Regions from separate parts of the Pseudomonas sp. c313 genome, predicted to be linked through region 1. Evidence: predicted binding sites of a transcription regulator. Region 1 holds the regulator's gene; the other holds the start of a gene.
What was found. The regulator sigma-54, encoded in region 1, starts transcription at its own class of promoters, with help from an activator protein. The targets are predictions, from matches to a motif close to ANTGGCATNNANNTTGCTNT.
Positions count from the first base shown of each region.

Region 2: glnA (glutamate--ammonia ligase) is a predicted target of sigma-54. The motif match lies at 5,031-5,050, and genes of this name have one in related genera.

Region 1 covers NZ_JBUZRD010000003.1:193,684-200,561, reverse strand. The annotation lists gene ACZRKZ_RS10405 (KpsF/GutQ family sugar-phosphate isomerase) at 1-925, shown strand, start outside; gene ACZRKZ_RS10400 (KdsC family phosphatase) at 926-1,450, shown strand; gene lptC (LPS export ABC transporter periplasmic protein LptC) at 1,459-2,031, shown strand; gene lptA (lipopolysaccharide transport periplasmic protein LptA) at 2,018-2,551, shown strand; gene lptB (LPS export ABC transporter ATP-binding protein) at 2,551-3,276, shown strand; gene ACZRKZ_RS10380 (RNA polymerase factor sigma-54) at 3,461-4,954, shown strand; gene hpf (ribosome hibernation-promoting factor, HPF/YfiA family) at 5,030-5,338, shown strand; gene ptsN (PTS IIA-like nitrogen regulatory protein PtsN) at 5,351-5,815, shown strand; gene rapZ (RNase adapter RapZ) at 5,818-6,675, shown strand; gene ACZRKZ_RS10360 (HPr family phosphocarrier protein) at 6,692-6,878, shown strand, end outside.
Region 2 covers NZ_JBUZRD010000008.1:101,792-108,669, forward strand. The annotation lists gene ACZRKZ_RS20475 (glycogen/starch/alpha-glucan phosphorylase) at 1-628, opposite strand, end outside; gene ACZRKZ_RS20480 (YkgJ family cysteine cluster protein) at 852-1,286, shown strand; gene typA (translational GTPase TypA) at 1,402-3,222, opposite strand; gene thiI (tRNA uracil 4-sulfurtransferase ThiI) at 3,362-4,816, opposite strand; gene glnA (glutamate--ammonia ligase) at 5,149-6,555, shown strand; gene ACZRKZ_RS20500 (chorismate mutase) at 6,743-6,878, shown strand, end outside.

The DNA.
Region 1 (6,878 bases):
CGAACTGGAAGCCGTAGAAGGCTTGCTGACCCATATCGACGCAGATTTCGTACGCGCCTGCGAGATGATTCTGGCCAGCAAAGGCCGCGTTGTCGTGGTTGGCATGGGCAAGTCAGGCCACGTCGGCAACAAGATCGCCGCGACCCTGGCGAGTACCGGGACCACCTCATTTTTCGTGCACCCGGCCGAAGCCAGCCATGGCGACATGGGCATGATCACCCGGGACGACATCATCCTGGCCCTGTCCAATTCCGGCACCACCAACGAAATAGTCACCTTGCTGCCGCTGATAAAGCGCCTGGGTATCAAGCTGATCAGCGTTACCGGCAACCCGGATTCGACGCTGGCCAAGGCTGCCGAGGTAAACCTGAACGTACACGTCACCCACGAAGCCTGCCCGCTGAACCTGGCGCCGACGTCGTCCACCACCGCCGCCCTGGTCATGGGTGATGCACTGGCCGTGGCACTGTTGGAAGCGCGCGGCTTTACCGCCGAAGACTTCGCATTTTCCCATCCAGGTGGTGCGCTGGGCCGTCGGCTGCTGCTGAAAGTGGAAAACGTCATGCACGCCGGCGACGAGTTGCCAAATGTGCCGCGCGGTACCTTGCTCAAGGACGCGCTGATGGAAATGACCCGCAAGGGCCTGGGCATGACCGTCATCCTGGAAGCCGATGGGCGCCTGGCCGGGATTTTCACCGACGGCGACCTGCGCCGCACCCTGGACCGCACCATTGATATCCACACCGCGACCATCGACGAGGTAATGACCCCTCATGGCAAGACCGCCCGCGCCGAAATGCTCGCAGCCGAAGCCCTGAAGATCATGGAGGACCACAAGATTGGCGCCCTGGTGGTGGTCGATGGCGACGATCACCCGGTTGGCGCCTTGAACATGCATGATTTGCTGCGCGCAGGAGTGATGTAAATGAGCACCGACCTTTTGCAACGGGGCAAAGCCATCAAACTGGCAATTTTCGACGTCGACGGCGTGCTGACCGATGGCCGCCTTTACTTCCTCGAAGACGGTAGCGAATTCAAGACGTTCAACACCCTCGACGGCCAGGGCATCAAGATGCTGATGGCAGCAGGCGTGCAAACAGCCATTATTAGCGGTCGCAAGACGCCCGTTGTGGAACGCCGCGCACAAAACCTGGGTATTCCTCACCTCTATCAAGGCCGTGAGGATAAACTGGTGGTCTTGGACGAACTTCTTGGCCAACTCAACCTAAGCTATGAGCAGGTTGCCTACCTGGGCGACGACTTGCCTGACCTGCCGGTAATTCGTCGGGTTGGCCTGGGCATGGCGGTGGCCAATGCCGCAGCATTTGTTCGCGAACATGCCCATGGCGTCACTCAGGCCCGCGGTGGCGAAGGCGCCGCACGCGAGTTCTGCGAGTTGATCCTGCGCGCCCAGGGCAGCCTTGAAGCGGCCCACGCCGCCTACCTATAGAGCTATCTATGCTGAGCAAAAAGATTCGAAATCTCCTGGTATTCGGGGCCATCACCGCGCTGTTCCTGGCGGTCGGTTACTGGAATATCAGCCCGGAGCGCTTCCTCGACCAGCCTGTAGCACAGGTCGACGAGGGCGCTATCGACTATTACGCCATCAACGCCCACAGCGTGCAGTTCCTGCCCGATGGCAAGGTGCAGTACGAGATGACCTCGGACAAGGTCGAACACCTGAAGGCCACCGAGGTCACATTGTTGACCAACCCGGACCTGAACCTGTATCGCGGCACCGAATTCCCCTGGCACGTCACCAGCAAGCGCGGCGAAGTCAATCCTGACGGTACCGAAGTCGAACTGATCGACTCGGTGCGCGTAGCTCGCACCGACGCCAAGGACCGCGAGACCATTATTACCAGCAGTCGCATGACCGTATTCCCTCAGAAGCAATATGCGCAGACCGAGCAAGACGTTAGAATCGACGGCGCTGGCGGTGTATCGACTGGCAAGGGAATGAAAGCGTATTTGAAAGAAAGCAGGATACACCTGCTATCGAACGTAAGAGGACAGTATGAGGCTCGTTAAAACCCTCCCTATTTTGCTCGGTCTGGGCGCAGCACTGGGAAGCGTGAGCGCCTGGGCTCTGCCGAACGATAGCGAACAGCCAATCCACATTCAGGCTGACGACGCTCAGTTGGATGACAAGCAAGGTGTAGCAACCTACAAGGGTGATGTGATCATCACTCAAGGCTCGATGAAAATCACCGGAAACACCGTGACGCTGACCCGCAACCCTGCTGGTGAGATAGACGTAGTGACTTCGGTGGGCAACCTGGCCTATTTCGAGCAACAACAGAAAGCTACAGATCCGGCCCCCATCAAGGGCTACGGCGTGACGATCCAATATCACGCCCAACAAAATCGCATCGTATTGATCGACCGCGCCAAGGTTCTGAGCAGCGACGGCAACTCTACCGAAGGCGAGAAAATCATCTACGACACCAAGACCCAGATCGCTCAAGCTGGTCGCGCCAATGGCAGCAAGGTCACTACGCCACGTCCACGCATCGACATGGTTATCCAGCCGAAGAAGAAGGCCGAGTAATGGCAACCCTGAAAGCCCAGCATCTGGCCAAGGCCTATAAAGGCCGTCAGGTCGTGCGCGATGTCAGCCTATCGATCGACAGCGGCCAGATCGTCGGCCTGCTTGGCCCCAACGGTGCCGGCAAGACCACCTGCTTCTACATGATTGTCGGACTGGTCCAGGCGGATCAGGGTCGCGTACTGATCGACGACCTGGACGTCAGCCACCAACCTATGCACGGCCGTGCCCAGGCTGGTATTGGCTATCTCCCCCAGGAGGCGTCGATCTTCCGCAAACTGTCGGTAGCCGACAACATCATGGCGATTCTCGAAACCCGCAAGGAACTCGACCGCGCCGCACGCAAGAAAGAGCTGGAAAGCCTGCTGCAGGAATTCCACATCAACCACATTCGCGACAACCTCGGCATGAGCCTGTCCGGTGGCGAACGTCGTCGTGTGGAAATCGCCCGCGCCCTGGCCACTGCGCCGAAGTTCATCCTGCTGGACGAACCCTTCGCCGGTGTCGACCCGATCTCGGTCGGCGACATCAAGCAGATCATCCACCACCTCAAGGCCAAAGGGATCGGTGTATTGATCACCGACCACAACGTGCGCGAAACCCTCGATATCTGCGAAACCGCCTATATTGTCAACGACGGGCAACTGATTGCCGAAGGTGACTCGGCAACTATCCTGGCCAACGAACTGGTCAAGGAAGTTTACCTGGGCCACGAATTCCGCTTGTAAGTACTGTGATACCTGGCCATTCGCCAAGGAGCGCGAGCGTCAATAAAAACCTCAATATTTTTATTGTTACCGCGCTCTAGGCAAAGCCCCCGATATCAGGCATATAATTTGCTTATGTTTGGCGCTCACGCGCCCTGTCGTGGATGGCGCATTGCGCCGGCGAATAAGGTGTTAAGCCCCTGCCATGAAACCATCGCTAGTTCTGAGAATGGGCCAGCAGCTGACGATGACACCGCAGCTGCAACAGGCCATCCGCCTGCTCCAATTGTCGACCCTGGACCTGCAACAGGAAATCCAGGAGGCCCTGGAGTCCAATCCGATGCTCGAACGCCAGGAAGAAGGCGACGACTTCGATAATGCCGACCCGCTGGCCGACAACACCGAGCAAAAACCCAACACCGATGTCCAGGAACCTTCCTACCAGGAAACCGCCCCTACGGTGGATAACCTTGAGGAAGGCGAGTGGAACGAGCGCATTCCCAATGAGCTGCCGGTGGACACCGCCTGGGAAGACGTCTATCAGACCAGCACCAGCAGCCTGCCCAGCAATGACGATGACGAGTGGGACTTCACCACCCGCACCTCCGTCGGCGAGAGCCTGCAGAGCCACTTGCTGTGGCAACTGAACCTGGCGCCGATGTCCGACACCGATCGACTGATCGCCGTGACCCTGATCGACTGCATCAACAATCAGGGCTACCTGGACGAGACACTTGAGGAAATCCTTGAGGCCTTCGACCCGGAACTGGATATCGAACTGGACGAAATCGAAGCCGTCCTGCACCGCATCCAGCAATTCGAACCGGCCGGTATCGGCGCCCGCACCCTCAGCGAATGCCTGCTGCTGCAACTGCGCCAGTTGCCCACCAAGACGCCGTGGCTGACCGAGGCACAACGCCTGGTCACCGACTACATAGACCTGCTGGGCAGCCGCGACTACAGCCAACTGATGCGGCGCATGAAGCTCAAGGAAGATGACCTGCGCCAGATCATCGAGCTGGTGCAAAGCCTCAACCCTCGCCCCGGCTCGCAAATCGAGTCCGGCGAAGCCGAATACGTCGTTCCCGATGTGATCGTGCGCAAGGACAACGAGCGCTGGCTGGTGGAGCTGAACCAGGAATCGGTGCCACGCCTGCGGGTCAACCCGCAATACGCAGGTTTTGTCCGTCGGGCCGACACCAGCGCCGATAACACTTTCATGCGCAACCAGTTACAGGAGGCCCGCTGGTTCATCAAGAGCCTGCAAAGCCGTAATGAAACCCTGATGAAAGTCGCCACTCAGATCGTCGAGCACCAACGCGGCTTCCTGGAATATGGCGATGAGGCAATGAAACCGCTGGTCCTGCATGACATTGCCGAGGCAGTAGGCATGCATGAATCGACGATTTCCCGGGTGACTACACAGAAATTCATGCATACCCCACGGGGTATTTATGAGCTGAAATACTTTTTCTCCAGTCATGTAAGCACTTCCGAAGGTGGCGAATGCTCGTCCACGGCGATCCGCGCGATCATCAAAAAACTGGTTGCCGCGGAAAATCAGAAAAAGCCGTTGAGTGACAGCAAGATCGCTGGTTTACTGGAGGCACAAGGCATTCAGGTAGCCCGTCGAACCGTCGCCAAGTACCGCGAGTCCCTTGGGATCGCGCCTTCCAGCGAGCGTAAGCGTTTGATGTGACGGGCTAGCCACAGCGTTCCAGTGGCAGGCATTTCTGCCTGCCGCTTTATGCACTGGCAACGAAGGAGAAGCTGTATGCAAGTCAACATCAGTGGACACCAACTGGAAGTGACCGACCCCCTGCGCACCTACATCGGCGAAAAACTCGACCGATTGGAACGGCATTTCGACAAGATAACCAACGTGCAAGTCACGATGACCGTCGAGAAGCTGCTGCAGAAAATCGAAGCCACCCTGCATATCCCCGGCGGGGAAGTCGTCGCCAATGCCGAGCATTCAGACATGTATGCCGCCATTGACCTGCTGACTGACAAGCTGGATCGCCAACTCAAAAAGCATAAGGAAAAGACCCAGAGCCTCCTTCAGGGCGCAACCGGTCGTTAACACTCCCAACCCATGATCCGACTCGAAAATATCCTGACCCCCGGCCGTTCCCTCATGAACGTGCCGGGCGGCAGTAAAAAGCGCGCCCTCGAACAAATTGCCAATCTGATCGGCCGCGAAGTGCCTAATCTGAAGACGCAAGATGTCTTTGAGGCTCTAATTGCCCGTGAAAAACTTGGCTCGACCGGTTTTGGCAACGGCATCGCCATCCCCCATTGCCGCCTTAAAGGTTGCGAGTCTCCAGTCAGCGCCTTGCTGCACCTGGACGCTCCTATCGATTTCGACGCCATCGACGGTGCCCCGGTAGACCTGCTGTTCGTTCTGCTGGTCCCGGAAGCGGCCACCGATGCGCACCTGGAACTGCTCCGGCAGATCGCCAGCATGCTCGACCGCAAAGAAGTACGCGAAAAACTGCGTAGCGCCTCCAGTAATGAAGCGCTGTATCAGGTCGTCCTGGAAGAGCAGAACGGGCAGTAATCATGCGTTTGATCATCGTCAGCGGCCGCTCCGGCTCAGGTAAAAGTACTGCCCTCAATGTGCTTGAGGACAATGGCTTCTATTGCATCGACAACCTGCCGGCCGGCTTGCTGCCCGAACTGGCTGAGCGCGCGTTGATCCACACCGAACTGGCACAGCCGCTGGTCGCTGTATCCATCGACGCCCGCAACCTGCCCAGCCACCTAACGCGCTTCCCGGAATTGCTTGAGGAGGTGCGCGGCAAACACATTCATTGCGACGTGCTGTACCTGGATGCAGACGAAGAAACCCTGCTCAAGCGTTTTTCAGAAACTCGTCGTCGTCACCCTCTGAGCAGCGCCAACCGCTCGCTGGCAGAAGCCATCGAAGACGAAACCAAGCTACTGGGGCCAATCATTGACCTGGCCGACCTGAAGATCAACACCACCAGCCTGAACCTGTATCAACTGCGCGATACCATCAAGTTGCGCCTGTTGAACCAGCCAGAACCTGGCACGGCGTTCCTGGTGGAGTCTTTTGGCTTCAAGCGGGGCATGCCGGTGGACGCCGACCTGGTGTTCGACGTGCGCTGCCTGCCCAACCCGTACTGGAAGCCGGAACTACGTGATCAGTCGGGGCTCGACCAACCCGTAGCCGAGTACCTGGCGGCGCAACCGGATGTCGAGGAGATGTTCCAGGACATTTCCAGCTACCTGCTCAAATGGCTGCCACGCTTTGCCGCCAGCAACCGAGCCTATGTCACCATCGCCATTGGCTGCACCGGCGGGCACCACCGCTCTGTGTACCTGACCGAGCGCCTCGGCCAGGTTTTGCAGCAAACCCTCAAGAACGTCCAGGTTCGCCACCGCGACCTTAGCTGAAAGGAACACCCCCGCGATGCCCGCTCTGGAAATTGAAATCATCAACAAACTGGGCTTACACGCCCGGGCCTCGGCCAAGTTCGTCGGCGTCGCGGGGCAGTTTCCCTGCCAGATCAGGGTTGGGCGCACCCCGGAATCCACGGTCGACGGCAAAAGCATCATGGCGATGATGATGTTGGCTGCGGGCAAAGGCACCATGATTC
Region 2 (6,878 bases), on a different contig from region 1:
GCGACCAGACCTGGATCGGCTTGCCGGACGCGTCCAGCACCGTTTCCACGCCACCACCAAAACCAATGGGGTAAATCACTTCCGCCCGCTCGAACTCCCAAGGGTTGCCGAAATCCAGCCAGCGCTCGGTCTGCTCCTGCTGCCAGCCATCGACAATCGCCTGGCGGAACAAACCGTGTTCATAACGAATGCCATAACCGTGGCCAGCAATGCCCAAGGTCGACATGCTTTCCATAAAGCACGCCGCCAGACGGCCAAGACCACCGTTGCCAAGGGCCGCATCGGGCTCCAGCAGGCGAATGCGCTCCATGTCCACACCCAACTCGCTCATCGCTTCGCGCGCCACGTCCAGCAGGCCGAGGTTGCTCAGGCTATCGTAGAGCAGGCGGCCGATAAGGAATTCGAGGGAGAGGTAATAGACCCGTTTCTGGCCCTTGCGGTAAATGTTGCGGGTGTGGTCCATCCAGTGTTCCACCATATGGTCCCGGGCAGCCAGGGCAATGGCTTCAAACCAGTCATGATCGAACGCGTGATCCGGGTCCTTGCCCACCGCGTAGGTGAGTTTGGTCAAGACAGCATCGCGGAATGCGGCTACCTCTGCTTCTCGTACAAGCGGTTCCTGAGACATTGATGCGACCTCGGGCGAGATAGAAGGAGTTGCTAGAGCCTAGTCGGTCTGACCCACCGCAGACGCTCTGGTTCGGCAGTTTTTTCATTCATTCGCATTTACCGAAAAGGATGCAGGGGCCGTGCCCGAACGTCCTTTGAGCCGAAATCTTCGAAATATTGTTCAAAAAACCACCAATCCCGGTATGATCCCGCGCCCGGACAAAGCCCCTCTTGGAAACCTGATGAAGCCTCAACTGATTGCCGCCGCCGAACTCGACCGTCTCGAGACTTGGCAGAAGTACTCCAGCCATATGTGCGGCGGCTGCGTGTCCAGCTGCTGCACGCTGCCAGTTGAGGTGAAGATCAAGGATTTGATCCGCATTGGCATCGTCGATGAGTTCGAGCGCGGTGATCCGCCAAAGAACATCGCCAAGCGTTTGCAGAAGGAAGGGATCGTCGAGCGCTATAACCAGAAGTCCGAGATCTTCACCCTGCAGCGCATGAGCAATAACGATTGCCTGTACCTGGATCGTAAAAGCCGCTTTTGTACTATTTATGACAAGCGTCCGGATACTTGCCGCAATCACCCCAAGATTGGCCCGCGGCCTGGGTATTGTGCGTACAAGCCCAAGGAAGTGGTGCGCGATACCAAGGTTCGGGTTCTGGAAAAGTTCTAAACCGATACCTTGTGGCGAGGGAGCAAGGTATTCACCGACCATTAAAGCCCAGACAAACAAAAACGCCCCCGACCTTGCGGTCGGGGGCGTTTTTTTTGCCAGCTAACTAAATAACTTAGTTACCGGACTTCTTCGCAGCGCGGGTACGCTCGCTTTCGCCCAGGATCTTCTTGCGAAGACGGATGGACTTAGGAGTGACTTCGCACAATTCGTCTTCTTGAACGAATTCCAGAGCCTGCTCCAGGGTGAAGCGGATAGGCGGAACCAGAGCGATGGTTTCGTCTTTACCCGAAGCACGCATGTTGTCGAGCTTCTTGCCTTTGGTTGGGTTAACGCCCAGGTCGTTGTCGCGGCTGTTGATGCCGACGATTTGACCTTCGTACACGTCTTCACCGTGACCCAGGAACAGTTTGCCGCGAGCTTGCAGGGTTTCCAGCGAGTAAGTCAGAGCCTTACCGGTAGCAACCGAAACCAGCACGCCGTTTTGACGGCCGGACATGTCGCCGGACTTCATCACGTCGTAACGGTCGAAGATCGAGGTCAGGATGCCTGCACCGGAGGTCAGGGTCAGGAACTCGTTACGGAAACCGATCAGGCCACGAGCCGGGATGTTGTACTCAAGGCGCACACGGCCCTTGCCATCCGGAACCATGTTGGTCAGGTCGCCTTTACGGATACCGATCTGTTCCATGATCGCGCCCTGGGATTCTTCCGGCAGGTCGATGGTCACGTTTTCGTACGGTTCGTGCTTAACGCCGTCAACCAGACGAATGATCACTTCCGGACGACCAACACCCATTTCGAAGCCTTCGCGACGCATGGTTTCGATCAGTACCGAGAGGTGCAGCTCACCACGGCCGGAGACTTTGAACTTGTCGGCGGTGTCGCCTTCTTCAACGCGCAGAGCAACGTTGAACAGCAGTTCCTTGTCCAGACGTTCCTTGATGTTACGGCTGGTGACGAACTTGCCTTCTTTACCGCAGAAAGGTGAGTCGTTTACCTGGAAGGTCATCGAAACGGTTGGTTCGTCAACGGTCAGCGGCTTCATCGCTTCAACATTCAGTGGGTCGCACAGAGTGTCGGAAATGAACAGCTGGTCGAAGCCGCTGATGCAGACGATGTCGCCGGCAGCTGCTTCGTCAACGTCGATACGGTGCAGACCGTGGTGACCCATCAACTTCAGGATACGACCGTTACGGCGCTTGCCGTCAATGTCGATAGCCACAACTTGAGTGTTCGGCTTGACGCGACCACGAGCGATACGGCCAACGCCGATAACACCCAGGAAGCTGTTGTAGTCCAGTGCCGAGATTTGCATCTGGAACGGGCCGTCACGGTCAACTTGTGGAGCCGGGACGTGGTCAACAATGGCCTGATACAGCGGGGTCATGTCTTCAGCCATGTCGGTGTGTTCCAGACCGGCAATGCCGTTCAGGGCCGAGGCGTAGACGACTTTGAAGTCCAACTGTTCTTCGGTAGCACCGAGGTTGTCGAACAGGTCGAAGATCTGGTCCAGAACCCAGTCCGGACGTGCGCCTGGACGGTCAACCTTGTTGATCACCACGATTGGACGCAGGCCGGCTTCGAAAGCCTTCTTGGTCACGAAACGGGTTTGCGGCATAGGGCCGTCTTGAGCGTCAACCAGCAGCAGAACGGAGTCAACCATCGACATTACGCGTTCAACTTCGCCGCCGAAGTCGGCGTGGCCCGGGGTGTCCACGATGTTGATGTGGTAGCCGTTCCAGTTGATGGCGGTGTTTTTCGCCAAAATGGTAATACCGCGCTCTTTCTCCTGGTCGTTGGAGTCCATCACGCGCTCGTCGTTAAGCTCGTTGCGCTCCAGAGTGCCGGATTGACGCAAGAGTTTGTCTACCAGGGTGGTTTTACCATGGTCAACGTGAGCAATGATGGCGATGTTGCGTAGATTTTCGATCACTTGTGTATCTCGATCAGAGGATTCGGTGTGCTGACAGGTCGTGGCAGCGATTAACAGTAGAGTCAGGCCTTGCCGTTACAGCTTGACGGCAGAGTCGGGGGGCCGGTGACGCAGACCACAGGCGAACAGCCCCGGGCTCTTAGCTCGGTCGATAAACGCGCACATTGGCATGCCCCTCACTGAGCAAATGGTGGGCATGCAGGCGACTCATCACGCCTTTGTCGCAATACAACAGGTACTGACGGCTGTCATCCAGTTCCTTGAAACGTGCGTTCAATGCATAGAACGGCAACGTTTGTACGTCGATGCCAGCGATTTCCAGCGGCTCGTCCTCAGCAGCATCCGGGTGACGGATGTCGATGACGATCTGACCGGCTAGAGCCTCGCTGACTTCTTCGATCTGCAAATCCTGGCCCAACTCGTCGATTACGCGATCGATCGGCACCAGTTTAGCGTTCTCAAGCGCACGCTCGAGAATCGCCATGTCAAACTGTTGTTCTTCGTACTCCACGCGGTTGCGCTTGGCGTGGGTCTTGGGGTTCACCGAAATGACCCCGCAGTATTCCGGCATGTGCTTGGCGAAATCCGCCGTGCCAATCTGGGTCGCCAGGTCGATGATGTCCTGCTTGTGACTGGCAATCAGCGGGCGCAACACCAGCTTTTCGGTCACAGAGTCGATCAACGACAGGTTCGGCAGGGTCTGGCTGGACACCTGGGAAATCACTTCACCGGTAACCAGTGCATCGATTTCCAGCCGATCCGCGATTCGGGACGCAGCGCGCAACATCATACGCTTCAATACTACGCCCATATGACTGTTATCGACTTTCCCGAGAATTTCTCCCAGGACTTCCTCGAAAGGAACGCTGACAAACAGCACACGCTGGGAGCTGCCGTATTTTTTCCAGATGTAATGCGCGACTTCCATCACGCCCAGTTCGTGTGCACGCCCGCCCAGGTTAAAGAAGCAGAAGTGGCTCATAAGCCCGCGCCGCATGATCTGGTAGGCCGCCACCGTGGAATCGAAACCGCCAGACATCAACACCAGGGTCTGTTCCAGGGCGCCCAGCGGGTAACCGCCGATGCTGTCGTGCTGGCTGTGAATCACAAACAACCGTTGGTCGCGAATTTCCATCCGCACTTCAATTTGCGGCTCTTTCAGGGAAATTCCGGCGGCGCCGCACTGACGACGCAGCTGGCTGCCGACGTATTTCTCGATATCCATGGAGCTGAAGGTGTGCTTGCCAGCACGCTTGCAACGCACGGAAAAAACCTTGCCCGCCAACACATCCCCGTAGTGCTGCTTGCACTTGGCCGTGATGTCGTCGAAATCGCCAAGCGGGTACTCGTCGACCTGCAGGAAGTGCGCGATGCCCGGCACACAGCTCAGGCGCTCGGTCATGTCCTTCAAGGCTTTGGGGTCTGTAATGCGGGTTTCCAGTTCGATATTGTCCCACACACCGCTCACCACCACCGCCGGGTCCAGATCGCGGAGCACGGCACGGATATTTTTGGCCAATTGACGGATGAAACGCATCCGTACCGGTCGGCTCTTGATGATGATCTCAGGGAAGACTTTAACGATTAATTTCATGAAAACAGTGCGCGCAGGCCCAGCCGAAAAAGGGGGGCGCGGATTATAGCGGAAATCGCTCAAGGTTTAACCAGTTAATATGCGGTCGGCTTTTCGCGCACTAAATCGGGGCATTTGTGATTTCATGCGCTACATTGCGGTGCGTTATTTCCCCCGCTTTGGCCCTTTGCACCTTTATAGGGGCCTTTTTAAGGCAAAAAACCCATGGCGGGGCACTGGCATGCAATTTGCTCTCTTGTGAGGCAGGTTGCCTTGGCAGAGTATTCGCGCCGGCATCACCCACATTTAAGGGCTAACTCCACTACCCAGCCCGAAGCCACCCGGAGGACACTATGTCGAAGTCGGTTCAACTCATCAAAGATCATGACGTCAAATGGATTGATCTGCGCTTCACGGACACCAAAGGCACTCAGCACCACGTGACCATGCCGGCTCGCGACGCGCTGGATGACGCCTTCTTCGAAGAAGGCAAAATGTTCGACGGCTCCTCCATTGCTGGCTGGAAAGGCATTGAAGCTTCCGACATGATCCTGATGCCGGACGACAGCACCGCCGTACTCGACCCGTTCACCGAAGAGCCAACCCTGATCCTGGTTTGCGACGTGATCGAGCCTTCGACCATGCAAGGCTATGATCGTGACCCACGTGCGATCGCCAAGCGTGCCGAGGAATACCTGAAGTCGACCGGTATCGGCGACACCGTATTCGTAGGCCCGGAGCCAGAATTCTTCATTTTCGACCAAGTGAAGTTCAAGTCCGACATCTCGGGCTCGATGTTCAAGATCTACTCCGAACAAGGTTCGTGGATGTCCGACCAGGACGTGGAAGGCGGCAACAAAGGCCACCGTCCAGGCGTCAAAGGCGGCTACTTCCCGGTTCCGCCGTTCGACCACGACCACGAAATCCGTACCTCCATGTGCAACGCCATGGAAGAAATGGGCCTGGTCATCGAAGTTCACCACCACGAAGTGGCAACTGCCGGCCAGAACGAAATCGGTGTGAAGTTCAACACCCTGGTTGCCAAGGCTGACGAAGTTCAGACCCTGAAGTACTGCGTACACAACGTGGCTGATGCCTACGGCCGTACCGCTACCTTCATGCCTAAGCCGCTGTACGGCGATAACGGTTCGGGTATGCACGTTCACCTGTCCATCGCCAAAGATGGCAAGAACACCTTCGCTGGCGAAGGTTATGCCGGCCTGTCTGACACCGCCCTGTACTTCATCGGCGGCATCATCAAGCACGGTAAGGCCCTGAACGGCTTCACCAACCCGTCGACCAACTCCTACAAGCGTCTGGTCCCAGGTTTCGAAGCTCCAGTAATGCTGGCCTACTCGGCTCGCAACCGTTCCGCTTCGATCCGTATTCCTTACGTGTCCAGCCCTCGCGCTCGCCGTATCGAAGCTCGCTTCCCGGATCCAGCAGCCAACCCATACCTGGCCTTCGCTGCCCTGGTAATGGCCGGCCTGGACGGTATCCAGAACAAGACCCACCCAGGCGACGCAGCCGACAAAAACTTGTACGACCTGCCGCCTGAAGAGGCCAAAGAGATCCCACAAGTGTGCGGCAGCCTGAAAGAAGCCCTGGAAGAGCTGGACAAGGGCCGTGCGTTCCTGACCAAAGGCGGCGTGTTCAGCGACGACTTTATCGATGCCTACATCGCCCTGAAAAGCGAAGAAGAAATCAAGGTCCGCACCTTCGTACACCCACTGGAATATGAGCTGTACTACAGCTGCTGATCCGGTAGCGCTGCTTAACGTGGCGTGACGAAAAAAGGCCTCCTTCGGGAGGTCTTTTTTTTGCCCGCAAAACCCTGTGGGAGCGGGCTTGCCCGCGAAAAACTCAAGAACGCCGCATTTCTTCAATATTTACGCGTTATCGTTAACGACCATCGCGAGCAAGCTCGCTCCCACAGAGGGTTCTCCGTTGAAATTCAAACTCGCCTTTATCTTGCTGGCCATCAGCGCCAGCGCATCCGCCGCGCCACCCACCCTCGCGCCACTGCTCGCCAGCATCGCCGAACGTCTGGCGATTGCCGACCAGGTAGCCTTGAGCAAATGGG